DNA from 4 places in the Phreatobacter cathodiphilus genome. Region 2 is predicted to be linked to each of the others. Evidence: predicted binding sites of a transcription regulator. Region 2 holds the regulator's gene; each other region holds the start of a gene.
The links. The regulator LexA, encoded in region 2, represses DNA repair genes until DNA is damaged. The targets are predictions, from matches to a motif close to TGTTCNNNNTGTGTTCNG.
Positions count from the first base shown of each region.

Region 1: the regulator LexA is predicted to act here: its motif matches at 1,385-1,402, upstream of C6569_RS15165 (ATP-dependent helicase).
Region 3: the regulator LexA is predicted to act here: its motif matches at 4,759-4,776, upstream of C6569_RS11125 (PA0069 family radical SAM protein).
Region 4: the regulator LexA is predicted to act here: its motif matches at 2,524-2,541, upstream of C6569_RS17815 (helicase-related protein).

Region 1 is NZ_CP027668.1:3,160,098-3,167,232, forward strand. It holds gene C6569_RS15165 (ATP-dependent helicase) at 1-1,374, opposite strand, end outside; gene C6569_RS15170 (L,D-transpeptidase) at 1,625-2,248, opposite strand; gene C6569_RS15175 (Hsp33 family molecular chaperone) at 2,567-3,535, shown strand; gene C6569_RS15180 (PaaI family thioesterase) at 3,539-3,973, opposite strand; gene C6569_RS15185 (glycosyltransferase family 2 protein) at 4,081-6,180, opposite strand; gene C6569_RS15190 (transporter substrate-binding domain-containing protein) at 6,275-7,135, shown strand, end outside.
Region 2 is NZ_CP027668.1:1,591,260-1,598,394, forward strand. It holds gene moaC (cyclic pyranopterin monophosphate synthase MoaC) at 1-346, shown strand, start outside; gene C6569_RS07760 (molybdopterin molybdotransferase MoeA) at 350-1,552, shown strand; gene lexA (transcriptional repressor LexA) at 1,664-2,356, shown strand; gene C6569_RS07770 (ComEC/Rec2 family competence protein) at 2,363-4,630, opposite strand; gene gltX (glutamate--tRNA ligase) at 4,743-6,161, shown strand; gene gltA (citrate synthase) at 6,314-7,135, shown strand, end outside.
Region 3 is NZ_CP027668.1:2,279,913-2,287,047, reverse strand. It holds gene glmM (phosphoglucosamine mutase) at 1-981, shown strand, start outside; gene C6569_RS11140 (outer membrane protein) at 1,117-2,004, shown strand; gene C6569_RS11135 (outer membrane protein) at 2,200-3,045, shown strand; gene C6569_RS11130 (VOC family protein) at 3,059-3,499, opposite strand; gene C6569_RS11125 (PA0069 family radical SAM protein) at 3,513-4,724, opposite strand; gene C6569_RS11120 (ArsR/SmtB family transcription factor) at 4,872-5,918, shown strand; gene metF (methylenetetrahydrofolate reductase [NAD(P)H]) at 5,918-6,832, shown strand; partial or broken gene C6569_RS11110 (homocysteine S-methyltransferase family protein) at 6,903-7,135, shown strand, end outside.
Region 4 is NZ_CP027668.1:3,716,484-3,723,618, forward strand. It holds gene C6569_RS17805 (response regulator) at 1-275, shown strand, start outside; gene C6569_RS17810 (PAS domain S-box protein) at 278-2,257, shown strand; gene C6569_RS17815 (helicase-related protein) at 2,615-5,992, shown strand; gene C6569_RS17820 (RNA-binding S4 domain-containing protein) at 6,011-6,391, shown strand; gene metX (homoserine O-acetyltransferase MetX) at 6,477-7,135, shown strand, end outside.

The DNA.
Region 1 (7,135 bases), 1.6 Mb from region 2:
GTGGTCGTGGAGCTGCTGCAGCGTCGCGTCGCCGAGGCCGCGCTTCGGCGTGTTGACGATGCGCTCGAAGGCGAGGTCGTCGGAGGTCTGCGCGACGCAGCGCAGATAGGCGAGCGCGTCGCGGATCTCCAGCCGCTCGTAGAAGCGCGGTCCGCCGATGACCCGGTAGGGCAGGCCGATGGTGATGAAGCGGTCCTCGAACTCGCGCATCTGGAACGAGGCGCGCACCAGGATGGCGGCCTCGTTCAGAAGGTGGCCCTGGCGCTGCAACTGCTCCAGCTCCTCGCCGATGGAGCGCGCCTCCTCCTCCGAATCCCAGACCGAGGTCAGGGTCGGCTTCGCCCCGTCCTCGCCGTCGGTGAACAGCGTCTTGCCGAGCCGCCCCTCGTTGTGGGCGATGAGATGGGCGGCGGCGGCGAGGATATGGCCCGTCGAGCGGTAGTTGCGCTCCAGCCGGATGACGGTCGCGCCGGGAAAGTCCTTGTCGAAGCGCAGGATGTTGTCGACCTCGGCGCCGCGCCAGCCATAGATCGACTGGTCGTCGTCGCCGACGCAGCAGATGTTCTGCGGCCGCCCCTCCTGGCGCTGCGCCAGAAGGCGCAGCCAGAGATACTGGGCGACGTTCGTGTCCTGATACTCGTCGACGAGGATGAACTTGAACTTGCGCTGATACTCGGCGAGCACCCCCGGATTCTCGCGGAACAGGCGGATGGTTTCCAGCAGCAGGTCGCCGAAATCGACCGCGTTGAGCACCTTCAGCCGCGCCTGGTAGTCGGCGTAGAGCTTCAGCCCCATGCCGTTGGCATAGGCCGCACCCTCCCCCGCCGGCACCTTGTCCGGTGTCAGCGCGCGGTTCTTCCAGCCGTCGATGGCGGAGGCGAGGACGCGGGCCGGCCAGCGCTTCTCGTCGATGTCCTCGGCCTGGATGAGCTGCTTCAGGAGGCGGTTCTGGTCGTCCGTGTCGAGAATGGTGAAGCCGGGCTTCAGGCCGACGAGCTCGGCATGGCGGCGCAGGATCTTCACGCCCGTCGCGTGGAAGGTCCCGAGCCAGGGCATGCCCTCCACAGCCTCGCCGACGAGATGGGCGATGCGCTCCTTCATCTCGCGCGCCGCCTTGTTGGTGAAGGTGACGGCGAGGATTTCCGACGGAAAGGCGCGGCGCTGGTTGAGGATATGGGCGATGCGGGTGGTCAGCACCCGCGTCTTGCCCGTGCCGGCGCCGGCGAGCACCAGCACCGGCCCGTCCAGCGTTTCCACCGCGGCCTGCTGTTCGGGATTGAGGCCGGCGAGATAGCCCGCGGCCGCCTGGTTGCCGCGCGCGGCCATGGCCCTCTCGGCGAGACTGGGCTGGCGGGGGGCGGAGGGGTCGGTCATGGGCCTCGGATGTTCCGATTCGGTTCTCGTCCAAAATGGGGGTTCGCGCGGACAAAGCCAACCCGAGGCGGCGATGCGTCGGGCCGCAGCCGTCGTTTCCGCAAGATCGCGGGATGGCCACTCACCCGTACCCCTCTCCCCGCCTTCGTGGAGAGAGTGAGGGTGAGGGGCGAGGCGAAGCCGATCCATCAAACAAGCGAAAGGGCCGGCGTTTCCGCCGGCCCCTGCAAAACCCTCGATGTCGCCGCGCTCAGCGCAGGACGACGACCCGCGTGCCCACCCGCACCCGGCTGTAGAGGTCGACGACATCGTCGTTGGTCAGGCGGAAGCAGCCCGAGGACACCGCGGTGCCGATCGTGTGCGGCTCGTTGGAGCCGTGGATGCGGTAGAGCGAGGAGCCCAGATACAGGGCGCGCGCGCCGAGCGGATTGTCCGGGCCGCCGGCCATGAAGCGCGGCAGATCGGGGCGGCGGCGCAGCATCTGGGCCGGCGGACGCCAGTCCGGCCACTCCGCCTTGCGCGTGATCGTCTGGTTGCCGCCCCAGGAGAAACCGGGCCGGCCGACGCCGACGCCGTAGCGGATCGCCGTGCCGCCGGCCTGGACCAGATAGAGGCGGCGCTCCTGGGTGTTGATGACGATGGTGCCCGGCGCGTAGCGGCCGGTGAAGGCCACCGTCTCGCGCGGGATGGCGGAGACGCCGGCACCGGGGCGCGGCCCGCCGTCCGTCCGCGGCGCGATGCGCATCGGTGCGTTGGTGGCCGGATCGAAGATGACCTGGTCCCCATAGCCGAAATTGACCGTCTGGGCCGTGGCGGCGGCGCCCGAAAGGGCCAGCGCGACCGCTGTGGCGAGGATGGGCAGGAAGCGCCGCATGAATGCACCTTGGCGAATGGAATGAACGTGACGGTGACCGTGCGCCGCTGCGATCGGAACCGTCGGCACGGGGCCTATCGATAGAGCGTGATCGTCCCGCGCTGCGCAATGGCGGCGACCGATGCGGCGCAACAAAAAGTCACGTTTCGACCGCATGTGTGACCGCAGCGCAACGGTATCATGATCCCAAGGGCTTGAGCCTGTTCGCCTTTCTCCCGGCGGCGTTCACGGCAAAGTGAAACACGCCCGGGCCGGGCCTGATCTCCCGCGCCGCCTCTCGCAATTGCGCGCCCGAGCCTTCATATAGGCGCGATGTCCATGATCCCTGATATCACCGGCGGCGCAGACGACATCGTCGTGCCCTTCCAGGTCGACGAGATCGATCTGCGCGGCCGCGTCATCCGCCTCGGCCGTTCGGTGTCGACCATGATCGACCGCCACGGCTATCCCGCCCCCGTCGCCCGGGTTCTCGCGGAAGCGACCGCGCTCACCCTGCTGCTCGGCTCGGGCCTGAAGTTCGACGGCCGGCTGATCCTCCAGACCCAGTCGGACGGCCCCGTCCGCATGGTGGTGGTCGACGTCGCGACGCCGGACCGCGTCCGCGCCCTCGCCCGTTACGACGCCGAGGCGGTCGATGCGGCGATCGCCGCCGGGCGGGCGGAGCCGGCCGCCCTGCTCGGCACCGGCCAACTCGTCATGACCATCGACCAGGGCGGCGACATGCAGCGCTACCAGGGCATCGTGTCGCTCGACGGCCAGGGCCTCGAACAGGCCGCCGACCAGTATTTCCGCCAGTCGGAGCAGATCGACACCCGCGTCCGCCTCGCCGCGGCGGAGGAATACGTGCCCGGCGACGGCGGCATGAAGCACACCTGGCGCGCCGGCGGGCTGATGGTCCAGCACCTGCCGCAGGCCGGCGGCGAGGCCCATCGCGACCTCGCGCCCGGCGACGCGCCGGACGGCACCATCCTCCCCGAGCCGCACGAGGCCTGGGCCGAGGCGCGCGCCCTCACCGACACGATCGAGGACGACGAACTGGTCGACAGCACGCTGTCGCCGGAGCGGCTGCTGTTCCGCCTCTTCCACGAGCGCGGCGTGCGCGTCTTCGAGGCGCAGGACGTGAAGGAGCACTGCACCTGCTCGCGCGACCGCATTTCCGGCATCGTGTCGAGCTTCACGCCGGACGAGCGGCGCGACATGGTCGAGGACGGCGCCATCACCGTCACCTGCGAATATTGCTCGACGAGCTATCGCTTCGCGCCGGCCGAGTTCGACCCGGTCGAATAGGCCTCAGCGCTCGCCGGAGAACCTGCGGAACGTGCCCACGCCGTCGGCGATGACGGTGCCCTTGTCGTCCTCGACGCGGATCGAGACGAAGGCGACGCTGCGCCCGCCGCCCGTCCGGGTGGCGGTGACGGTCAGCACGCCGTCGCGCGCCGTGCCGAGATAATTGACCGTCAGGGAGAGCGTCACGCCCCGGCCGTCGACGGCCTCCGGGTCCTTCGGCGGGCCGCCGAGGGCGGCATAGCCGCCGGCCGAGTCCATGAGAGTGGCGACCAGCCCGCCGTGCAGGCCGCCGCCGCGGTTCATGAACTCCTCGCGCACCGGGCAGGTCATCACCGCCCGCCCGTCGGTCCATTCCACCACCTCCCAGCCGATCAGGCGGTGGAAGGCGCTGTGACGGTCGGAGGGCCGCACCGTGACCGGCTGGTCCAGTTCGCTCATCCACCGTCTCCTTCGCCCGAGGCCCTGCAACGGCGCCCTTGTCGCCCCAAAGACCGGAGCGTGACAAGCCGCGGGCTGGCATCGCGGCGTCCCCCGATCGGCAGACCTCAGGGGGAGCGATCGCGGGCCTCGACCTCGCGGCCATAGGCCTCCACGACGGCGAGGAGCGCCGACGCGGTGCCCTTCCGCCCCCAGTGGAGGCATTGGCGGCGCAGCGCGGCCGCCACCTCGCGCGGGCTGTGCCGCCCGCTGGCCATGGCGGCTTCCGAGAGGGCGACGATCCGCTCCAGCGCCTGCGGCAGCGCGTCCACAGCCGGCCCCCCGGCCGCCTCACCCACACAGGGACCGATGCCGTGCGGGGTCTTCTCCCAGTGAAAGGGCCGGTGCCAGAGATCGCCGACGGCCTTCAGGGCCGCGAGGCCCATGGCGATCCAGACGAGCGGCAGGAGCGGCAGCCACGGCAGCAGACCCGGCCGCCCGGCCCGCAACAGCCCCGCGGCCTTGTAGGCCATGCTGCCGCCATAGCCGACGAGGAAGACGGCGCCGCCCGGCCCCATCCAGGACGGCGGACCGCCCACGAGCCAGGCGACGGCGAAGCCGGCGAGGCAGGTCAGATGCACGAGGGCCGAGCCGAGCGAGCCGGCGAGGGTGGCCGCCAGCACCACGAGGCCGGGCCAGCCGAGCTCACGGGCGAGACCTGCGGGGCGATGGAGGAGGACCGAGAGGGTCTGCATCCAGCCCTTGAACCAGCGGCTGCGCTGCCGCAGCCAGGCGCCGAAGCCGGGAGGCGCCTCCTCCAGCGTCGGCGTCGCGATCGTGCCGATGCGCCAGCCGTCGCGGGCCAGGCGGAAGCCGAGATCCGCGTCCTCGGTGACGTTGTACGGGTCCCATCCCAGGCTCTCGTCGAGGGCCGGCCGACGGAAATGGTTGGAGGTCCCGCCGAGCGGCACGGGCCAGCCGCACCGCGCCATGGCCGGCAGCAGGACCAGGAACAGCGCGGCATATTCCGCGGCGAAGAAGCGCGACAGGATGGAGCCGCGCGAATCGGCGATGGCGAGCGGCGCCTGCAGACAGCCGAGCCGGTTATCCGCGGCGGCGAAGGTCTCGGCCGCCTCGCGCAACTGGCCCGGGCCCGGCCGGTCCTCGGCGTCGTAGACGACGACGAGGTCGCCCCGCGCGAAGGGCAGCGCCATCATCAGGGCCTTGGGCTTGGTCCTCGGCCCCCGGGGCGGAACGACGATGATGTTCACGGCCGGATCGGGCGGGGCCGCCCGGATGGCGGCGAGCGTCTCGGGGTCGTCCGCCTCGAGCACGAGCTGGATGTCCAGCCGGGCGCGCGGATAGTCGAGCCGGCGGAGCGCAGCGAGCAGGCCGGGCACGGCCGGCGCCTCGCGATAGAGCGCGCAGAGGATCGTGTAGCGCGGCAGGTCGGCCTCGGCGACGGGCGCGCGCGGCAGGGGCTGCGGCCGCACCATGGCCGACCCCGCCCGGATGAGCACCCAGCAGGCGACGAAGAGGCCCACCATGCCGCCCGCCAGCAGGGCGAGCCATGCCGGCCCGAAGGCGAGTGCCGCGAACAGTGCCGCCAGCATCGCCACGACGGTTCCGGCCGCGCGGCGCATCCGGGCCCGGTCGGAGGCGGACCGGTGGGGCGCGCGGGTGGCGAGGGTCGAGACGGCGCCGGCGACCCAGGCATCCTCCGCCCAGCTCCGCATCAGGCGCGCGAAGGCCTCGGGCGTGGTGACGAGGAGCGGCAGCCCATCCGGCGAGAGGAACCGGCCCCGCGCCGCCAGGCGCTCCGCCTCCTCGGGTTCCGGCGCGACCAGCAAGGCCCGGCCTCCCGCCGGCCGCACCACCCCCACCATCCCCCGGACCAGCACCTCCCGCCAGGATGCCGGATCGGCGGCGACGGCGAGACCCTGCTCCCGGGGCGACGGCAGAACCGTGGCGCCGATCCTCGCCGCGAGGGCGGCCGCCACCCCTTCCCGCGTCGTCAGGCCGAGGGCGAGCGCCGCCTCGAGCGGCGTCACGCCCCAGAGGCCCGCCACATAGTCCACGCGGAGGCGGTGCAGCGGCGCGACCAGGTCGTCGACGAGGCGGGGCCACGGGTCGCGGGTCGGCCCAGGCCGTTCGGCGGGAAGCGGTGCCGCCGGCTGGCGCGCGGCCGGCCGCACGGCGAACCGCGCCCGATAGTCCTCAAGCCGCATGCCGGCCGTCCGATCCCCGCGCCCGGCCCCTCCCGGACGCCCCTGCGTCAGGCTATAAGGCGGCATGGAACCGGCATCAGTCGGACGAACCCGGATGGCGTGCGTGGTCGCGAGAACATTCTTCCTGGTTGTGGCGGCCGTCCTTCTGGCCCTGCCGGCGGCGCGCGCTGAGGCCCCGCTGGCCGGAGCGGAGGGAACCTCGGCGCCCCAGGTCGCCATTCCAGGCTACTGGGACCCGCGTCGTCGCAGCGAGCGGGTCGACCTCACCCGCGTGCCGCAGATCCGCTTCCTCACCGAGGACGACTTCCCGCCCTTCAACTTCGCCGGTCCGGACGGCCGCCCCGTCGGCTTCAACGTCGACATCGCCCGCGCCATCTGCGAGGAACTCGCCGTTCCCTGCACGATCCAGGTCCGCCGCTTCGACCTCTTGACCGAGAGCCTCGACCGCAATGCCGGCGACGCGATCATCGCCTCCCTCGCCATCAGCCCCGACATCCGCCGCCGCTACGAGGTGTCGGATCGCTATCTCGAAACCCCCGCCCGCTTCCTGATCCGCCGCGATACGCGCCTGACCGAGGCGACGCCGGAGGCTTTGGCCGGACGCTCCATCGCCACGGTCCAGGGCACGGCGCACGAGGCCTATGTCGCCCAGTTCTTCCGTCTCTCCGCCCGGCGCAGCTATCCCGACATCGAGGCGGCGCGCCGCGCCCTGCTGGAACGCGACGTGGACGTGCTCTTCGCCGACGGTGCGGCGAGCGGCTTCTGGCTCGGCGGCGAGGCCTCCGCCGGCTGCTGCCGCTTCCTCGGCGGCGCCTTCACCGAGAGCCGCTATTTCGGCGAGGGTCTCGCCATCGTCATGCGGCGCGGCAACGAGCCGTTGCGGCGCGCGATCAACCACGCCCTGCAGCGGCTCTGGGAGAAGGGCATCTATGCCGAGCTCTACCTGAAAGCCTTT
Region 2 (7,135 bases):
GCGCGCCGGCGACGCCAAGAAGGGCGACGTGCTGGGCACCGCCCGCCTGGCCGGGATCATGGCGGCCAAGCGCACCCATGAGCTCATCCCGCTCTGCCACCCGCTGCTGCTGACCAAGGTGGCCGTGGACTTGACCCCCGACGACGGCCTTCCCGGCGTCCGGGTGAGCGCCACCGTGAAGGTGTCGGGGCAGACTGGCGTCGAGATGGAGGCGCTCACCGCGGTCTCGGTGGCCTGCCTGACGGTCTACGACATGGTCAAGGCGGTCGACCGCGGCATGCGGATCGAGGCGATCCACCTCGTCGAGAAAACCGGCGGCGCCTCCGGCCCCTACAGGGCCCCGTGAGCCATGGCGGGGCTGCTACCCGTCGATGAGGCGCTGGCCCGGGTCCTGGCGGGCGCCGAACCCCTCCCTGAAGAATGGATCGCCGTCGGCGACTGCGACGGCCGCGTTCTGACGCGCGACCTCGTCGCCGGCCGCAGCCAGCCGCCCGAGGACGTCTCCTCCATGGACGGCTACGCGGTGCGCGCCGCGGACCTTCCCGGTCGCCTCGCCGTCATCGGCGAATCGGCGGCCGGCCGGGGCTTTGCGGGACAGATGGCGGCGGGCGAGGCCGTCCGAATCTTCACCGGCGCCGGCGTGCCCGTCGGTGCCGATGCCGTGGTGATGCAGGAGGATGCGGCACGAGAGGGCGACCGTGTCCTGATCGCCGGCACCGCCCGGCCCGGCCAGTTCATCCGCCGCCGCGGGCTCGACTTCACCGAGGGACTGACCGGCCTTGCCGCCGGCACGCTCATGAATCCGCGGCGCCTCGCGCTCGCCGCCGCCATGAACCACGCCATCGTGCCCGTGCACGGCCGTCCGCGCGTCGCCATCCTGTCGACCGGCGACGAACTGGTGGAGCCGGGAACGGTGCCGGGTCCTGGCCAGATCGTCTCGTCCAACGCCCTCGCCATCGCCGCCGTCGTCCGCCGGGCCGGCGGCGAGCCGACCCTGCTCGGCATTTCCCCCGACCGCCTCGACGCCACGCTCGAGCGCGTGCGCTTCGCCCGGCAGAGCGGTCACCACGTGCTCGTCACCTCCGGCGGCGCCTCGGTGGGCGAATACGACCTGATGCGTGACGTGATCGCCGCGGAAGGCGCCGAACCCGGCTTCTGGAAGATCGCCATGCGCCCCGGCAAGCCGCTGATGATGGCCGATCTCGGAGCCATGCGGCTGCTCGGCCTGCCGGGAAACCCGGTCGCCTCCTTCGTCTGTTCCATGCTCTTCCTGCGGCCGCTCCTGCTGCGCCTCGCCGGCCGCGGCGATTCGGCCGAGGAGCCCGAAGAGGCCGTCCTCGGTGCCGACGTCCCGGCGAACGACCTGAGGGCCGACCACCTCAGGGCGAGCCTCGCGCAGCGCGACGGGCGGCTGGTCGCCACCCCCTTCCCCGTCCAGGATTCCTCCATGATCCGGGTGCTGGCCGAGGCCGAGGCGCTGATCCTGAGGGCGCCGCATGCGCCGGCCGTCGCCGCCGGCTCCCCCTGCCGGATCCTGCGGCTCGATCGCTAGGCGGCGCCTTTACCGGATCTCAACGGTTGCGGAACACATAAAGAACAGATAGTGATTGTTCATGATCTGTTCGGTTGAGTCGGCCGACGGCACTGCAGGGGACGGGAACCGATGCTGACGCGCAAGCAACATGAACTTCTCCGCTTCATCCAGGAGCGGCTGAAGGAAAGCGGCGTGCCCCCCTCCTTCGACGAGATGAAGGAGGCGCTGGACCTCAAGTCGAAATCCGGCATCCACCGGCTGATCACGGCGCTGGAGGAGCGTGGGTTCATTCGCCGGCTACCGAATCGGGCCCGCGCCCTCGAGGTGATTCGCCAGCCGGAGCAGTCCGCTGGTCCGGCCCGCGGCAAGTTCTCCCCGAGCGTCATCGAGGGCTCCCTCGGCCGCGTCCGGCCGCCGGCTCAGGACGACGACGTGGCCATGCCCGTCGCCGTGCCGCTGATGGGCCGCATCGCCGCGGGCGTGCCGCGGGAAGCCATCGAACAGCGTATGTCCACGGTGTCGGTCCCGCCGGAAATGCTGGCGCGCGGCGAGCACTATGCCCTTGAGGTGCGTGGTGATTCGATGATCGAGGCCGGCATCCTGGAGGGCGATCTGGCGCTCATCCGCAAGGGCGACAGCGCCGAGACCGGCGACATCGTCGTCGCCCTGATCGACGACGAGGAGGCGACGCTGAAGCGGCTGCGCAAGCGCGGCACCTCCATCGCGCTGGAGGCCGCCAACCCCGCTTACGAGACCCGCGTCCTCGGGCCTGACCGGGTGCAGATCCAGGGCAAGCTGGTGGGCCTCATCCGCCGCTACTGAGCCCTTTTACTGAGCCGGCTCCACATCATCCTCGATCTCGTCCGTTGCCGACGCCTTCTGCGTCGCGGGCGGAGTGCGCGCCGGGGCCCTGACGAGCACCGGGGTGGTTCCGGGCGGACGCGGCCGGAACCACGGCCTGTCGGTGCCGTCCGGCCGGGCCGCCTCGACGCGCAAGGCCCCGGCGTTCTCGTGGAGGCGCACGGCCCCGGTGCGGGCGATGGCGCGCAGGTCGACGATCACCGCCGCGCAGGCCTCCGGCGGATCGTGCCGCGTGACGACGATGCGCGCCTCGCGGCAATCGTCGGCGAGCGCGTCCGGGTGGCGCGGCACGGCGATCCGCCCTCCCCCCGCCAGCGGCATGGCACAGCCGAGCGGATCGCAGCGAACGCCCTGCTGCAGGCTCTCGTCCACCGCGCTGCGGCCGTCCGCCTCGGCGGTGAGCCATCGCTGGACGGCGAAGCGGTTGCCGCGGGCGGAAACGACCCGTAACCGCCCGTCCGGCGCACGGGCGGCGACCGTCGCCCCCTCGGCGTCGACCAGGATCAGCGGACGCTGCCCCGCCGGGGCGAGGGCGAGGCCCAGCGCGACGAACGGCAGGCCGAGCCAGCGCAGCGGCGTCGACAGCAAGGCGACCACGATGAAGCCCGCCGACAGGACCAGCAGCCCGGACGGCGCCAGCGACGGCACGATGACGCGGCCGCCGGGCCAGGACGCCACCCATTCCCCCGAGCGGACGAAGAGGTCGATGCCGAGCCCGGCCAGGGCCCAGACCGGCCGGTCCCAGCCGAAGGGCCAGAGCAGCAGCGCGAGGATCTGCAGCGGCATGACGAAGAACTCGATGATCGGCGCGCCGATGAGGTTGCCCGCCACGCCGTAGAGATGGACCGTGTTGAAGTGGAAGGCCGCATAGGGCGTGGTCGCCAGCGATGCGACGAAGGAGCTCGCGGCGAGGCCGATGATGCCGTTGGTGACGATGAGCAGAGACCGCCCCCATCCCGCCGGATCGCCCGAATGGCGCTCGGCCCAGGGCCGCAGGGTGACATAGCCGGAGACGAGGGCGAGCGTCGCGGCGAAGGACATCTGGAAGCTCGGCCCCAGCAGGCTTTCCGGCGCGATGGCGAGGACCGCGAGGGCGGCCAGCGCCAGGGTGCGCAGTGTCAGCGCCCCGCGGTCCAGGGCGACGCCCACCAGCACCACCGCGATCATGATCCAGGAGCGCTGGGTCGCCACCTCCGCTCCCGAGATCACCAGATAGGCCGTGGCGACGGCGAGCGCCGCCAGCGCCGCCCAGGCCTTGACGTGGCGCCTCAGCGTCAGCGCCGGGACGAGGGCCAGCCCGCCGCGGACGAGGGCGAAGACCAGCGCCGCCACCAGCGCCATGTGGAAGCCGGATATCGACAGGATGTGGTAGGTGCCGGCCGCCCGCATGGCCTCGTTGATGCCCTCGGGAATGCCGTCGCGCCGGCCGGTCACGAGGGCGTCGGCGATGGCGCCGGACGTCCCGGGTATGGCGGCGCGGATACGCTCGCTGATGGCGCTGCGCATCCGCTCGTGAGCGGCCCGCAGCCGCACGCCGAGCGGCTGCTCGGAGGTCAGTGTCGCCGCCGTCACGGGGCCGACCACGAAACCGCTCGCGCCGAGACCCATGAAATAGGCGTCGCGGCCGAAATCATACTGGCCCGGAGCCGCGGGATCGGCTGGCGGCCTGAGCCGCGCCGTCAGCGCCACCGGCTGGCCCGGCACCGCCGTGGTGCGGGTGCGGCTGGTGACGCGGATGCGCTGGGGGCTCCGCTCCGGCGCCGGGCTGACGGTGACGACCCGCAGCGTCAGCCGGTCGCCGGCCTCGCGCCGCTCCACCCCCTCCACCCAGGCCTCGATGCGCAGCAACCCGGTTTCCGCGGCGAGCACGGGATGGGCCATCAGGCGCGTCTTCACCGTTCCCGCCGCAAAGCCCCAGACGACGGCGGCGAGCCCCGTCGCGACGAGGAAGGCGCGGTAGCGATGGCGCAGCCGCATCGCCAGGAGCGCGAGAGCCGCGGCGAGCCCGAGCGGCGCCGCCAGCGACGGTTCCTCGGGCGCCGCGAAATAGAGGAGGATGCCGGTGCCCATCGCGACCGGCAGCATCAGGAAGGCCCGCCCCCGCTCCAGTTCGAGCGCGCCCCAGGCGAGGAGCCGTGCGCGCCAGGCCTCCGCGAAGGGCGCGACGGCGAGGCCCGCCGGCGGCACGGCGCGGCCGGCCAGCACGGCGGCGATGGCTCTCGCCCGTCCCCTCAACGCGCCGTCTCCATGGGCCGCTCCCCAAGCCCTTCACAACATGCTACAGCCACGCGCTTTCCGGCGCCGAGCCTAACGCGGCCCGGCTTCCCCTGTCGTCTTCGGAAGAATCATGACCGTCGTCACCCGCTTCGCTCCCTCCCCGACGGGCTTCCTGCACATCGGCGGCGCGCGCACCGCCCTGTTCAACTGGCTCTATGCCAGGAAGACCGGCGGCAAGATGCTGCTGCGCATCGAGGACACCGACCGCCAGCGGTCGACCACCGAGGCGATCGACGCCATCCTCGACGGCCTGTCCTGGCTCGGCCTCGGCTGGGACGACCAGACCATCTATCAGTTCGCCCGCGCCGAGCGGCATGCCGAGGTGGCGCGCCAGTTGCTGGCCGCCGGGCGCGCCTATCACTGCTACGCCACCCCCGAGGAGCTCGACGAGATGCGGGCCCTCGCCATGAAGGAAGGCCGTCCGCCGCGTTATGACGGGCGCTGGCGCGACCGCGATCCCTCCGAGGCGCCCCCCGGCCTCAAGCCGGTGATCCGGCTGAAGGCCCGCCAGGACGGCGAGACCGTGGTGGACGACCTCGTCCAGGGCCGCGTCGTCATCCCCAACAAGGACCTCGACGATCTCGTCCTGCTGCGCTCCGACGGCACGCCGACCTACATGCACGCGGTCGTCGTGGACGACCACGACATGGGCATCACCCACATCATCCGCGGCGTCGACCACCTGACCAATGCCGCACGTCAGACGCAGATCTACGAGGCGCTGGGCTGGCCGGTGCCGGCCATGGCCCATATCCCGCTGATCCATGGGCCGGACGGCGCCAAGCTCTCCAAGCGCCACGGGGCGCTGGGCGTCGAGCAGTACCGGGCGCTGGGCTACCTGCCGGAGGCGCTGCGCAACTATCTCGTGCGCCTCGGCTGGAGCCAGGGCGACAAGGAGTTCTTCTCCACCGAGGAGATGATCGAGGCCTTCGACCTCTCCGCCGTCGGCCGTTCGCCGGCGCGCTTCGACTTCGCCAAGCTCGAGGCGGTGAACGGCCACTACATCCGTCACGCCGCGGACGACCGGCTGCTCGCCGCCATCGACGACATTCTGCCCCATATCGAGGGCGGGCCCGACATCGCCGCGGCGCTGACCCCCGCCCGCCGCGCCCAGGTGCTGAAGGCGATGCCCGGTATCAAGGAGCGCGCCAAGACCGTCCTCGAACTGATCGACGGCGCCGGATTCATTCTGGCCAGCCGCCCGCTCGCCGTCGACGACAAGGCCGCCGCCCTGCTCTCGCCGGAGGCGCGCGGCCACCTCGCTGCGCTGCACGAGCGCCTCGCGGCCCTGCCCGAATGGACCGCTGCGGCGACCGATGCCGCGGTGCGGGCCGAGGCCGAGGCGCGCGGCGTCAAGCTCGGCATGCTCGCTCAGCCGCTGCGCGCGGCGCTGACCGGCCGCACCACGTCTCCCGGCATTTTCGACGTGCTGGAGGTGCTTGGCCGCGAAGAGAGCCTCGCCCGCATCGCCGACCAGATGCCGGCCTGAAGGCGTCATACCTATGTCGCACGGCGGGGCCTACGCAGCCCCACGTGCTTGCCGCATGGTCAAAAAGCGTCTATCCGGTCATGACGGCGCGACGGGTGCTCTGCACCATGGGCGGGCACGCATATTCAGATAGGAAATTCAAGGGGTTGCCGATGTCCGCAAGTGCAAAGACCGCGACACTCACTCTTGGCGACAAGACCATCCCGCTGCCGATCTCCAACGGCACCGTCGGCCCGTCCACCGTCGATATCGGCAAGCTCTACGCCCAGACCGGTATGTTCACCTACGATCCCGGCTTCACCTCCACGGCGAGCTGCGAGAGCAAGATCACCTATATCGACGGCGACGAGGGCGTGCTCCTCTATCGCGGCTACCCGATCGAGCAGCTCGCCGAGCACGGCGACTTCCTTGAGACCTGCTACCTGCTGCTCTACGGGGACCTGCCGACCGCCGCCCAAAAGGCCGATTTCGACTACCGCGTCACGCACCACACCATGGTGCACGACCAGATGAGCCGCTTCTTCACCGGCTTCCGCCGCGATGCCCACCCGATGGCGGTGATGGTGGCGGCCGTCGGCGCCCTCTCGGCCTTCTACCACGACTCCATCGACATCGCCGACCCGCACCAGCGGATGATCTCCTCGATCCGCCTCGTGGCGAAGCTGCCGACCCTGGCCGCCATGGCCTACAAGTACTCGATCGGCCAGCCTTTCGTGTATCCGCAGAACTCGCTCGACTACGCCTCGAACTTCCTGCGCATGTGCTTCTCCGTGCCGGCCGAGGAGTATAAGGCCAATCCGGTCCTCGCCCGCGCCATGGACCGCATCTTCATCCTCCACGCCGACCACGAGCAGAACGCCTCGACCTCGACCGTGCGCCTCGCCGGCTCGTCGGGCGCCAACCCCTTCGCCTGCATCGCCGCCGGCATCGCCTGCCTCTGGGGTCCGGCCCACGGCGGCGCCAACGAGGCCGCG
Region 3 (7,135 bases), 690 kb from region 2:
GACGAGGTGGAGCGCGAGATCGAAGCGCTGCTCGACCAGGACCTGTCGCGGCGTCTCGCCGCCTCCCGGCTGCTGGGGCGCGCCAAGCGCATCGACGACGCCCAGGCCCGCTACATCGAATTCGCCAAGCGCACCCTGCCGCGCAATCTCGACCTCGCCGGCCTGCGCATCGTCATCGATTGCGCCAACGGTGCCGGCTACAAGGTGGCACCGGCGGCGCTCTGGGAGCTCGGTGCGGAGGTGGTGACGATCGGCGACAAGCCGGACGGGTTCAACATCAACGACGCCTGCGGCTCCACCCATCCGGAGACGCTGGTGGAGAAGGTGCGCGAGATGCGCGCCGACATCGGCATCGCGCTGGATGGCGACGCCGACCGCGTCCTCATCGTCGACGAGAAGGGCCATGTGGTCGACGGCGACCAGCTCATGGCCGTGGTCGCCCAGTCCTGGCTCGAAGACGGGCGTCTCACCCAGCCCGGGATCGTCGCCACCGTCATGTCCAATCTCGGCCTGGAGCGCTTCCTCGGCGGTCTCGGCCTGCAGCTCGCCCGCACGCCGGTGGGTGACCGCTACGTGCTGGAACACATGCGCGAGCACGGCTTCAACGTGGGCGGCGAGCAGTCCGGCCACATCATCCTGTCGGACTATTCGACCACCGGCGACGGCCTGGTGGCGGCGCTGCAGGTGCTCGCCGTCGTGCTGAAGATGGGGCGGCCGGTCTCCGAGGTCTGCCACCGCTTCGAGCCGCTGCCGCAGATCCTGAAGAACGTGCGCTTCAAGGGCGGCAAGCCGCTGGAGGCGGTGAGCGTCGTCACCGCCATCGACGACGCCAAGCAGAAGCTCGGCAATCACGGGCGCCTCGTCATCCGCCCGTCCGGCACGGAGCCCGTCATCCGCGTGATGGCGGAGGGGGACGACCGCGACCTCGTCGAGACGGTGGTCGACCAGATCGTGGAGGCGGTTGCCAAGGCCGCCGCCTGACCCCTCTGCGGCGCTTTTTCACGCCCTGTTCACCACGCCCGTTAGGGTTAAGCAGGCTTTAAGCAATCCCTGCGAGCATTCCGGCATTGACCCTCGGACGAGCCCTGTCGGCGCGTCCATCGCCAGGACATTGCCATGCGCCGCCCTTCCACAGCCGTCCTCGCCGCCGCGGCGGCGCTCGCCGCGACGGCCGCCACCGCCGCCGACATGCCGCCGGTGCTCCGCCAGTCCCAGCCCGTGGTCCAGCCCGCGGAAAGCGGCGGCTGGTACCTGCGCGGTGACATCGGCGTGGCCGGGCACAGCATCGGCAATTTCGGTGTGCTGCAGAACGGCTCCCAGGTTCGCGTCGGCACCGGCGGCGTCAACGACTACCAGCTCCGGATGAAGTCGCATTCCGAGACGGTGTCGATCGGCCTCGGCGCGGGCTATCAGTTCAACTCCTGGTTCCGCGTCGACGTCACCGGCGAATACCGGGCGGGCGGCCGCCTGCGCGGCATGGACTACGTCAATTTCGACCAGAGCGGCGGCACCACCTCGCAGACCAATCTCTACAACGGCGGCACCCGCTCGATCGTCGGCCTGGCCAATTTCTACGTCGATCTCGGCACCTTCTGCCAGATCGGATGCCTGACGCCCTATGTCGGCGCCGGCTTCGGCTTCGCCCACACGACGGTGAGCAACTTCACCGACACCTCCACCGGCTTCAACAGCGTGACGGGCGCCACCGGTTCGCTCGGTGGCTATGCCACCACCGCCTCGCGCACGAGCTTCGCCTGGGCGCTGATGGCCGGCGTCGGCTACAAGGTCAACGAGCGCCTGACGCTGGAGGCCGGCTATCGTTACCTCTCGCTCGGCGACCTGCCGGCGCTGCTGCTGCGCGACCCGGCCACCGGCCTGCCGCGCGCCGGAAACGAGACCGTGCAGGTCAGCCGTCTGACCGCCCACGAGATCAAGATCGGCATGCGCTGGTCGCTGAACTGCTCCTGCGCCGTTCCCTCGGAGCCGATCGTCGCGCGCTACTGATCTGCCACTCTCGACCTCGTGAGACGACGGCGCGGGCCCAGGCCCGCGCCGTTTCCGTTTCTCAGGGCAGGGGGGGGAAACAGGGTTAATTCTTAACCTTAAGCCGCCCTTAACCGGCCTGTCGGAGACTGGCGTCCTGTTCGTCATGTGCCCCGGAGCAGGGGCGATCCCCCGAAGCGTTGCAGGAAACGAGTGATGACCCGTCCGACCCAGCGGCTGCGCAGCGCGACCCGCCTCCCGGCTGCGGCTCTCGCCGCCCTGGTGCTCGCCGCGGTCCCGGTGCGCGCCGCCGACACGCGCGGCGCAGCTCCCGCCGCGCCGCTGCTGCCGCCCGTGCTCGCCGAGGACTTCTCGTCGGGCTGGTATGTGCGCGGCGACGTGACCGCCAGCCTCTTCCGCCGCCCGGCGGCCCGCTATTTCGACACGGTCAATTTCGCGCCGGGCGCCTGGGTCGACCTGCGCGACACCCGCGCCGCCAGCACCTTCGGCGGCGGTCTCGGCGTCGGCTTCAAGTACAAGTGGCTGAGGCTCGACACGACGCTCGACATCCGCTCCACGGCGCGCCTGTCCGGATCGGCGCCGCCGGAGGGCAACTGGGCCTATGTTGGCCCGCTGCCGGTGCCCGCGCGCACCGAACGTTTCGGCGTCACCGCCCATTCCGCCCTGGTCAACGCCTATGTCGATCTCGGCGGCTGGGGCGGCATCACGCCCTATGTCGGCGCCGGCCTCGGCACCGCGCGGCTCGCCGCCTCGGCCTATGTCTCGACGCCGGTGCCGGTGGCCGCCGCGCTCGGCGAGGCGACGCGCACGCCGAACCTCGTCAACACGGTGAAATGGACGCTCGCCTGGGCCGCCATGGCCGGCGTCACCGTCGACCTGTCGCCGCAGACCAAGATCGACATCGGCTATCGCTACACGCATATGGGCGCGCTGCGCTTCGCCGATACGGCGGGCGGGGCCTACCGCACCACGGTGGCGGCGCACGAGATCCGCATCGGCCTGCGCTACATGTTCGGCGACGGCGTCGCCGCCGGGCACTGAGGCCCGCGAAGCCTCACATCGGCAGGTCGATGGTGCCGTCGTCCCTGAGAGGGAAGAAGGGGTTCCAGGCGAGCTCGAGAGGATGGCCGTCGGGATCAGCGACATAGCCGCAATAGCCGCCCCAGAAGACCTCCCGCGGCGCCTGCAAGGGCCTCGCTCCCGCTTCAAGCGCCCGGGAGAAGGCCGCGTCCACCGCCTCGCGCGAGGGAAGGTTGCGCGCCAGGGTGATGCCGCCGAAGCCGCCGCGCCCGCCGTCCGGCAGCCCCGCATCCTCGGCGAGAGCGCGGCGATCGAAGAGGCCGAGCACCACGCCTCCCGCGCGGAAGAAGCTGACGCTGTCCCGGCTCTGCGAGACGGACTTCCGGAAGCCGATCGCCTCGTAGAACCGGGTGGCGCGGGGCAGGTCGTCGACGCCGAGGGTGATTAGCGCCACGGCGGCGGGGGCGGGGGCCATTGGCGTTCCTCCTTCAGAACAGGCTGAGCTGCTCGGCCGCGGCGGCGCCCTTGCGGGCCGGCGGGGTGAACTGCCCGGTGTCGAGCCTCAGCGTCCGCTTGTTGAAGCCGAGGCGCTCGCGCGCCACCTCAAACCTGCGGCCGATCATCCAGGCGAAGGGACCGGTGCCCTTCTGCCTCAAATGGAAGGTGGCGTCGTAATCCTTGCCGCCGCGGGTCTGCTGGACGAGGGAGAGCACGTGGCGGGCGGCGTCCGGCCGGTTCGCCACCAGCCATTCGCGGAAGAGATCGCGGATCTCGTGCGGCAGGCGCAGCAGCACATAGCCCGCCTCCCTGGCGCCCATGTGCCAGGCGGCGTCGAGGATGCGCTCCATCTCCGCATCGTTGACGGCCGGGATGACGGGTGCGACCAGCACGGCCGTCGGCACCCCAGCCTCCGAGAGCAGGCGGAGCGCTTCGAGCCGCTTCGCCGGCGTCGAGGCGCGCGGCTCCAGCGAGCGGGCGAGCTTGCCGTCGAGGGTCGTCACCGACAGCGCCACCTTGGCCAGGCCCTTGGCGGCCATGCGGCCGAGAATGTCGATGTCGCGGGTGACGAGGTGGTTCTTGGTGACGATGCCGACGGGGTGATTCGCCGCCTCCATCACCTCGAGGATGCGGCGGGTGAGCTGCCACTGCTTCTCGACGGGCTGGTAGGGGTCGGTATTGGTGCCGAGGGCGATGGTGCGCGGCTGGTAGCCCGGCGCGGCCAGTTCCTTTTCCAGAAGTTCCGCCGCATTGGGCTTGGCGAAGAGCCGCGTCTCGAAGTCGAGCCCCGGCGACAGGCCCATATAGGCGTGAGTGGGCCGGGCGAAGCAATAGGTGCAACCGTGCTCGCAGCCGCGATAGGGGTTGATGGAGCGGTCGAAGGAGAGGTCGGGCGAATCGTTGCGGGTGATGATCCGCTTCGCCTTCTCCTCGGTCACCGTGGTGGCGAGGGCGGGCAGTTCCTCCAGCGAGCCCCATCCGTCGTCCACCGCCTCGCGGCTCTCACTCTCGAAGCGGCCGGAGGCGTTGGTGAGGGTGCCGCGGCCGCGGCGACGCGCGTCCGCGACGGCGGGACCCGAGGACAGGTCGAGGGCGCCGGCGGTCCTCAGCCCGAAAATGCGGGCCGCCGCAGCCTCCATTCCACCGCCGTTCAGGCGGGCCGCGAGATCCTCGGGAACGGGTTCGGGATGGGAGCGGGGCATGGACCGAGATCTAGCAGAGCGGCGATCCATCCTCAAGAACAAAACTGGAACATTCGCTGGCGCCGGCTGGCCGAAGCGGGCATTAAAAGGCGGCTTGCCACGACGCCGAAACGGGCATAAAGATATCTTTATATGTGAGTGAGGCCTGTGACCCTGTCCCTCGGCAAATCCTTCGGCGGCCCCGCCGCGGCCTATGGTTTCGACGACGCCGTCGCCGTGCTGCGCGCCGTCGGCGAGCCGACGCGCCTGCGCCTGCTCGCGCTGCTGGCCCAGGCGGAGCTGACGGTCACCGATCTCGTCGACATTCTAGGCCAGTCGCAGCCGCGCATATCCCGCCATCTGAAGCTGCTCCTCGAGGCCTCCCTCGTCGAGCGGGTCAAGGAGGGCTCCTGGGCCTTCTTCCGCGCCTCGGGGGAGGGCGCCGGCGCCCGCACGGTGGAGGCGCTCGCCGCCCTCGTCGATCCGTCCGACGCCATTCTCGCCAGCGACCGGGAGCGGCTCGCCGAGGTGCGCGCCAAGCGCTCGGCCGAGGCGCAGGCCTTCTTCCGCCGCCATGCCGCGGACTGGGACCGGCTGCGGGCCCTGCACGTGCCGGAGGAACGGGTGGAGAAGGCGGTGCGCGACGCGCTCTCCGGCGCGCCGCTGCGCTCGCTCCTCGATCTCGGCACCGGCACGGGCCGCATGCTGGAGCTCTTCGCCCCGGACATCGACCGCGGCCTCGGTATCGACGCCAGCCCGGAAATGCTGACGCTCGCCCGCGCCGCCCTCGACCGCGCCGGCATACGCCACTGCTCGGTGCGCACCGGCGACATCTATTCGCTCGCCCTGCCGCGGGACGCCTATGACGGCGTCATCATCCATCAGGTGCTGCACTTCCTCGACGACGGCGCCCGCGCCATCCGCGAGGCGGCGCGTGTCCTGCGCCCCGGCGGGCGGCTGGTCGTGGTGGATTTCGCCCCGCACGAGCAGGAATTCCTGCGCGAGGCGCAGGCGCATCGCCGCCTCGGGTTCGCGCGCGACGTGATCGAGGGCTGGATGGCCGCCGCCGGACTGACGCCGGCCCGTTTCGTCAACCTCGCCCCGGACAAGCCCGAGGGCGACAAGCTCACCGTTTCCATCTGGGTCGGCCGCGACCCGCGCATCGTCACCGACGCCCCGGCCCTGCCGGCGGCTGCTGCCATCGAGGTCGCCTGATGTCCTCCGCCTACAAGCCGAGCCGCTACGTCTCCCGCTCCCGCCTGAAGGTCTCTTTCGAGTTCTTCCCGCCGAAGACCGAGGAGATGGAGGCGACCCTGTGGGAATCCATCGAGCGGCTGGCGCCGCTCGAGCCCTCCTTCGTTTCCGTCACCTACGGCGCCGGCGGCTCCACCCGCGAGCGCACCCACGCCACCGTGTCCCGCATCGTCAAGGAGACGGCGCTGAAGCCGGCGGCGCACTTGACCTGCGTCGCCGCCACCAAGGCGCAGGTGGACGACGTCATCCGCGACTACTGGGCGGCTGGCGTGCGCCACATCGTGGCGCTGCGCGGCGACCCCGTGGGCGGCGTCGGAACGACGTACGAGAGCCATCCGGGCGGCTACGAGGGCTCGCCCGAGCTCGTCGCCGGCATCAAGGCGATCGGCGACTTCGAGGTCTCCGTCTCGGCCTATCCCGAGCGGCACCCGGAAAGCCCCTCGCTCGAGACCGACATCGACATGCTGAAGCGCAAGGTCGATGCCGGCGCGACCCGGGCCATCACCCAGTTCTTCTTCGACAACGACGTCTACCTGCGCTACCTCGACCGCGTCCGCGCCGCGGGCATCACCATTCCGATCGTGCCGGGCATCGTGCCGGTGCAGAACTTCAAGCAGACGGCCGGATTTGCCGCCCGCACCGGCGCGAGCGTGCCGGACTGGCTCGCCCGCCGCTTCGAGGGGCTGGAGAACGATCCCGCGACGCGCAAGCTTATCGCCGCGGCGGTGGCCGCCGAGCAGGCGCTGGATCTCGTCGACCGCGGCGTCACCGAGTTCCACTTCTACACGATGAACCGCGCCGATCTCGTCTACGCGGTCTGCCACCTTCTGGGCATGCGGCCGAAGGATGCCGCGCCGAGCGCCGTAGCGGCGTAACGGGGAATGAACTCTCTCCCTTCATGGGAGAGGGTGGCGCCCTTTTCGTTCCAGTTTTGGAGTCCGTCCGATGACCCAGTTTCCCCACCGCCATTCCGACGGCGCCGAAGTCCTCGCCGCCCTCACCAAGGCCGCGAAGGAGCGCATCCTCGTGCTCGACGGCGCCATGGGCACGATGATCCAGCGCTACAAGTTCTCCGAGGCCGATTTCCGCGGCGAGCGCTTCGCCCACTGGAACCATGATCTCAAGGGCAACAACGACCTCCTGATCCTCACCCGTCCCGACGTGGTCGAGGCGATCCA
Region 4 (7,135 bases), 2.1 Mb from region 2:
ACGCGCGCCGCCTCACCGACGCCGCCAACGGGCCGATCGAGCTGACCGCGATGGAGTTCGACCTCCTCCAGGCACTGGCGACGAGGCCGAACCGCGTCCTCTCGCGCGGCCAGCTCCAGGAATTCGCCCACGGGCGCTCCGCCGACGAGAGCGACCGCTCGATCGACATCCGCGTGACGCGTCTGCGCAAGAAGATCGAACCGGATCCCGAACACCCGCGCTTCATCAAGACGGTGCGCGGCGAGGGCTATGTCTTCGTCCCCAGCGGAGCGTGATCGTGTCCTCGGCCAGCGGGGGGGCCGCTGCAGATTCGGGGAACGACCTCGCGGCGATGGTGCGCGACGAGGTCCTGGCGCCCGGTGGCCGGTTCGACACCGGCGTGCTCGGCAGGCTCTTCGACGCCATGCCGATGCGTGTGACGGCAGCCGATGCCGAGGGCCGGTTCGTCTATGCCAACCGCGCCGCTCTCGCCATGTTCGACCTCAGCCTCGACCAGGTGGTGGGCCGGACCGTGCGGGAGATTCTCGGCGAGGACATGGCCGCGAGGACCACGCCGCTCATCGCCACCCTCGCCGGCGGCGAGCCGGTGCAGTGGAGCGACTGGGTCACCTATGCCAACGGCGCCCGTCGCCATGTCGAGCAGGTCTATGCGCCCTGTTTCGACCGCGGCGGCGGCCTCGTCGGCTTCATCGCGCTGATCCGCGACACCACCGCCCTGAAGGAGCGGGAGGAGGCACTGGAGGCCCGGCTCGCCGCCCTGAACGTCGCCGAGGCCATCAACACCGCCATCATCAAGACCTCCATCGATCCGATCATGGTGGTCGACGAGGAGGGCGTGCTGATCGACCTCAACCCCGCCGCCATGGCGACCTTCGGCTATTCCCGCAGCAATTCCGTCGGCCGGCCGATCTCCGAACTGATCATCCCGCCGTCCCTGCGGCAGGCCCATGCCGAGGGCATGGCCCGCTATACGGCGAGCGGCATCAGCCGCGTGCTCGACCAGCGGCTGACCCTGGAGGCGCAGCGGGCCGACGGCTCGGTCATTCCCATCGAGTTGACCATTTCCGAGATCCGCCTGCCGCAGCGGCGGGTGTTCACCGCGCACCTGCGCGACCTGTCGCAGGCTCGCGAGGCGGAGCGGCAGATGGAGCAGCAGCGCGAGCGGCTGCACCAGGCCGAGAAGCTCTCCGCCATGGGCTCGCTGCTCGCCGGCGTCGCCCACGAGCTCAACAATCCGCTGGCCATCCTCGTGGCGCAGTCGACCCTGCTGATGGAGACGGCGAGCGATGCCGGCCAGAAGCGGCGGGCCGAACGCATCCACGCCGCCGCCGACCGGGCGGGCCGCATCGTCAAGAGCTTCCTCGCCATGGCCCGCCAGCGGCCGGAGAAGCGCGAGACGACCCAGCTCAACGACCTCGTCCGCTCCGCCGCCGACATGCTCGCCTACGGGCTGCGCAGCCACGACGTGACGCTCGACCTCGACCTCGACCCGAACCTGCCGGTCATCGTCGCCGACCAGGACTTCATCGGCCAGGTGGTCGCCAACCTCGTCATCAACGCCCAGCACGCTCTCGTCGACATGGAGCCGCCGCGCGTGGTCAGCATCGCCACCCGGCGCAAGAACGGCCATGTGCGGCTCGTCGTCAGCGACAACGGGCCCGGCGTGCCGGATGCCATCGCGGGGCGCATCTTCGATCCCTATTTCACCACCAAGCCGGCCGGCGTCGGCACGGGGATCGGCCTGTCGATCTGCAAGTCCATCATCGAGTCGCACGGCGGCTCCATCGCCCTCGACCGCAGCGAGGAGGGCGGCGCCCGCTTCACCGTGCTGCTCCCGGCCGCTCTGCCCCCGGCCCCGGCCGAGGCGCCCGAGGAGCCGGCCCGGCCGGAGGGCCTCACCATCCTCGTCGTCGACGACGAGGCCGACGTGCGCGCCAGCCTCGCCGAGATGCTCGAACTCTTCGGCCACCGCATCCTGCCGGCGCAGACGGCCCGCGAGGCGTTGGAGGAGGGGGCGATCCAGGCGGCCGACCTCGTCTTCGTCGACCTGCGCATGCCGGGCATCGACGGCCTGAAGTTCCGTGACCGGGCGGTGGCGCTCAATCCCCGCCTCGCCGACCGGGTGGTCATCATGACCGGCGACGCGGTCGAGGGTCCGGGCGCCATCGAGCGCCACGCGGGAGACGAGACGATTCCGGTGATGGAGAAGCCCTTCACCTTGGCAGACGTTCGCCGGATCCTCTCGGCCTTCATCTGAACTGCCGCGATCTTGGCGAGTCTCTGCGGTTCCAGACCGAATCCTCGCGGACCCACGCCGAGTCTTGCGTGAGTCCCTCGTACGGCCAGGAGGCCGGCGCGGAGTCGCCGTTAAGAATTCGTCAACCGAGATGACTCGCGGCGACACCGCGAAGACTCGACCCCCCGCGTCTTTCGACTCGGCTAGTGGTCGGATCGACTCGCACCCACCACATCTCGTCGGGAACGAATCGTGACTCGGCACGAGTCAGCGATTCGGGCCCGATTCGTTCCTCACCCGTTCCGGGCGTGAATGTGATGACAGCGCGGCGTGAAAAGATGCCCGCGCCCCGTCCCGGCATGATACAGGGATGGAGGAATGACCCTTTCGCTTCCGCCATTGCCCCCCGCCCTCCGCGGGCGTGGGGTCACCGCAGTGCTTGGCCCCACCAATACGGGCAAGACGACGCTCGCCATCGAGCGGATGCTGGCCCATCCCTCGGGGTTGATCGGCCTGCCGCTGCGCCTTCTGGCGCGCGAGGTCTACGGCAAGCTGGTCGCCAGGGCCGGTGAGGGCGCCGTCGCCCTCGTCACCGGCGAGGAGAAGATCAAGCCTCCGGGCGCGCGCTACTGGGTGGCGACCGTCGAGGCCATGCCCCTCGACCTCGACGTCTCCTTCCTCGCCATCGACGAGGTGCAGATCGCCGGCGACCTCGAGCGCGGCCACGTCTTCACCGACCGCATCCTCAACCGCCGCGGCCGCGACGAGACCATGCTGCTCGGCGCCGCCACCATGCGCGGGCTGATCGAGAAGCTCGTTCCCGGCGCCAACATCGTGACACGGCCGCGCTTCTCCAACCTCTCCTTCGCCGGCGAGAAGAAGATCACGCGGCTGCCGCGCCGCTCGGCCATCGTCGCCTTCTCGGCCGACGAGGTCTACGCCATCGCCGAGCTGATCCGCCGGCAGCGCGGGGGGGCGGCGGTTGTGCTGGGGGCTCTGTCGCCGCGCACCCGCAACGCCCAGGTGGAGCTCTATCAGGCGGGCGACGTCGACTATCTCATCGCCACCGACGCCATCGGCATGGGCCTCAACCTCGACGTCGAGCACGTCGCCTTCGCCGCCGACCGCAAATATGACGGCTACCAGTTCCGCCGGCTGAACCCGGTGGAATTCGCGCAGATCGCCGGCCGCGCCGGCCGCTCCAACCGGGACGGCACCTTCGGCACCACGGGTCGCTGCCCGCCGCTGGAGGACGAGCTCGTCCACGCCCTCGAAAGCCATGCCTTCGACGGGGTGAAGGTGCTGCAATGGCGCAACACCCATCTGGATTTCGGCTCGGTGGACCGGCTGCGGGAGAGCCTCGACGTGGTGCCGAACGAGGCTGGCCTCACCCGCTCGCCCATCGCCGAGGACCAAAGGGTGCTGGAACTGGCGCTGCGCGACCCCATGGTGAAGGAGCGCGCCGTCGGTCGCGCCGCCGTCGCGCGGCTGTGGGAAGCCTGCATGATGCCGGACTACCGCAAGATCTCGCCCGCCAGCCATGCCGACCTCGTCACCACGCTTTTCGGCTATCTCACGGGACGTTCGGGCCGGATTCCCTCCGACTGGATCGCCGCGCAGGTCGCCTTCGCCGACCGTACGGACGGCGACATCGACACGTTGTCGGCCCGCATCTCCCACATCCGCACCTGGACCTTCGCGGCCAACCGGCCGGATTGGGTCGACGACCCCGTCCACTGGCAGGCCGAAACCCGCCGCGTCGAAGACATTTTGTCCGACGCCCTCCATGAACGCTTGACGCAGCGCTTCGTCGACCGCAGGACGAGCGTGCTGATGCGGCGCCTAAGGGAAAACACCATGCTCGAAGCCGAGATCACCAAGACCGGCGACGTCACCGTCGAGGGCCAGCACGTCGGCCGGCTCGAGGGCTTCCGCTTCGCGCCCGATCCCCAGGCCGGCGACGGCGAGGCCGGCAAGGCTCTTCGGGCGGCGGCTTCGAAGGCGCTGGCGGGCGAGATCGACTCCCGCGCCGAGAAGCTCGCCGCCTCGGGCGACGAGACCTTCATCCTCTCCAACGACGGCACGATCCGCTGGCGCGGCGAGGCGGTGGCCAAGCTGGTGGGCGGCGACAAGGTGCTCTCGCCCCGGGTCCGCATCCTCTCCGACGAGCATCTGACCGGCGGCCCGCGCGACCAGGTGCAGGCCCGCCTCGACCTGTGGGTTCATGCCCAGATCGCCAAGCTTCTCGGGCCCGTCCTGGCTCTGGAGAGTTCGGAGGAACTCACCGGCCTCGCCCGCGGCGTCGCCTTCCAGCTCGCTGAGGCCCTCGGCGTCGTCGAGCGCCCGAAGGTCGCCGAGGACGTCAAGCAGCTCGACCAGGAGGCGCGTGCCGTCCTGCGCAAGCTCGGCGTGCGCTTCGGCGCCTATCACATCTACCTGCCGGCGACGCTGAAGCCGGCGCCGCGCGCCCTGGCACTGCAGCTCTACATGCTCAAGCACGACATGCTTGAGAAGAAGGGCCTCGCCGAGCTGCCGGCGCTCGCCGCCTCGGGCCGCACCTCCATCGCCGTCGACCCGGAGATCGAGAAGGATCTTTACCGCCTCGTCGGCTTCCGGGCGCTGGGCGCCCGCGCCGTGCGCGTCGACATTCTCGAGCGCCTCGCCGACATCATCCGCCCGGCGCTCGCCTGGCGTCCCGGCACGCCGACGCCGGAGCCGGCCGGCCATTTCCCCGGCGGCGGCTTCACCGCGACGGTCGGCATGACCTCGCTGGTCGGCTGCTCGGGCGAGGATTTCGCCTCCATCCTGAAGGGCCTCGGCTACCGAATGGAGAAGCGTCCCGCGCCGCCGCCGAAGTCCGCGGTGGAGAGCACCCCGGCCCCGGCCGAGGCTCCAGCCGAAGAGACGATGGACGAGGCTCCCGCCGAGGCAGCGACGGACGAGGCCGGCTCCGAGGCGGCCCCGATCGCCGAACTCGCCGATACCGACGCCGCAGCACCGGTGGCCGAGGAGGCGGTGCCCGCCCCCGCCGTCACGGAGGAGCCGGCAGCGGCGGCCGCCGCCGACCTGCCGCCCGTCGACGTGGTGGCGCCCGATTTCGAGGCGCCGGCCATGACCGACACCATGGCGCCCAACGCCGTGATGGATCCGGAGGCGGAACTCGCCGTCGTGCCGGCGCCCACCGCCGAAGCTGGCGAGGAGGCCGCGCCGAGTGATTCGGCCGCACCGGCAGAGGCCGCTGCTCCCGCGGAGCCCGCCCTCGTCGAGGTCTGGCGGCCCGGTGGCCGCATGGATGGCGAGCGGGGCGGACGCCGCGATTTCCGCCGCGGCGGCGAGCGCGGCGAGGGCGAGCAGCGCCCCCACCAGGGCCGCCCGCGTCAGGGCCGCAATCCCCGCGAGGGCCAGCGCCAGAACCAAGGTCCGCGCGAGGGACAGCCCGCCGGCGAGGGTCCGGCGCGTGAGGGCGCGCCCGAGGGCGAGCGCCGCGAGGGCGGCCGGCCGCCGCGCCGCGACTTCTCGCGGTTCAAGGGCCCCGGTGGCCAGGAGAATCGCAATCACGAGAACCGCGGCCGCGACTTCCGCGGCAAGGGTGGCGACGGCGACCGCCGAGACCGTCCGCAGCGCGACGAGCGGCCCGACCAGCGCGGCCCGCGCCCGCAGCAGGACCGCGCCCCGCGCCGCGAGAAGGAGCCCGACCCGAATTCTCCCTTCGCCAAGCTCGCAGCGCTCAAGGATGCGCTGACGAAGAAGCCCTGATCCGGACGGACGGGGCGCTTGGGCGAGGCCGGCAAGCTGAGGATCGACAAGTGGCTGTGGTTCGCCCGCGTCGTGAAGACGCGCAGCGCCGCCGCCACCCTCTGCGAGGACGGCTCGGTCCGGCTCAACGGCACCCGCATCGACCAGGCCCACAAGGCGATCCGGATCGGCGACGTGGTGACCGTGGCGCTCGCCGGCCGCATCAAGGTGCTGAAGGTCGTCTCCCTCGCCGAGCGGCGTGGGCCCTATTCGGAAGCACAGCACATCTACGAGGATCTGTCGCCCGAGCCGCCGCGCTTCGATCCGCCCTCGCCGGTGGCCGAGCGCGAGGCGGGCAGTGGCCGGCCGACAAAGGCCGAGCGACGCGATCTCGATCGGCTGCGGCGCGAGGAGGAGTGAGGCGCTCGCGAATCCGCTTGCCAGAACGGCACTGTTCGGAATAACGAACGCTCTGACTGTCTTTCAAAACGCCAGAACCAGACTCATGGCTCGCCCCCGGCGCATCTCCGACGAACTCGCCCGCCAGCAGGCCGACCAGCCCGCCGGCGAGGTCGCCCGTTTCGGCGTCGACGAACCGCTGCTGCTCGACGCCGGCATCGCGCTGGCGCCCTTCCAGATCGCCTACCGCACCTACGGCACGCTGAACGCCGCCCGGTCCAACGCGATCCTCGTCTGCCATGCCCTGACCGGCGACCAGCATGTGGCGAGCGACAATCCGGTCACCGGCAAGCCCGGCTGGTGGGAGATCATGATCGGGCCGGGCAAGCCGATCGACACCGACCGCTATTTCGTCATTTCCTCCAACGTGCTCGGCGGCTGCATGGGCACGACGGGGCCGGCCTCCACCGATCCCGCCACGGGCAAGCCCTATGGCCTGTCGCTGCCCCTCATCACCATTCCCGACATGGTCAGGGCCCAGGCCATGCTGGTGAAGCGGCTCGGCATCGACACGCTGTTCTCCGTCGTCGGCGGCTCCATGGGCGGCATGCAGGTGCTGCAATGGGCGACGCAGTACCGCGACCGCGTGTTCTCGGCCATGCCCATCGCCACGGCGGCACGCCACTCGGCGCAGAACATCGCCTTCCACGAGGTGGGTCGGCAGGCGATCATGGCCGATCCGGAATGGCGCGGCGGACGCTACCT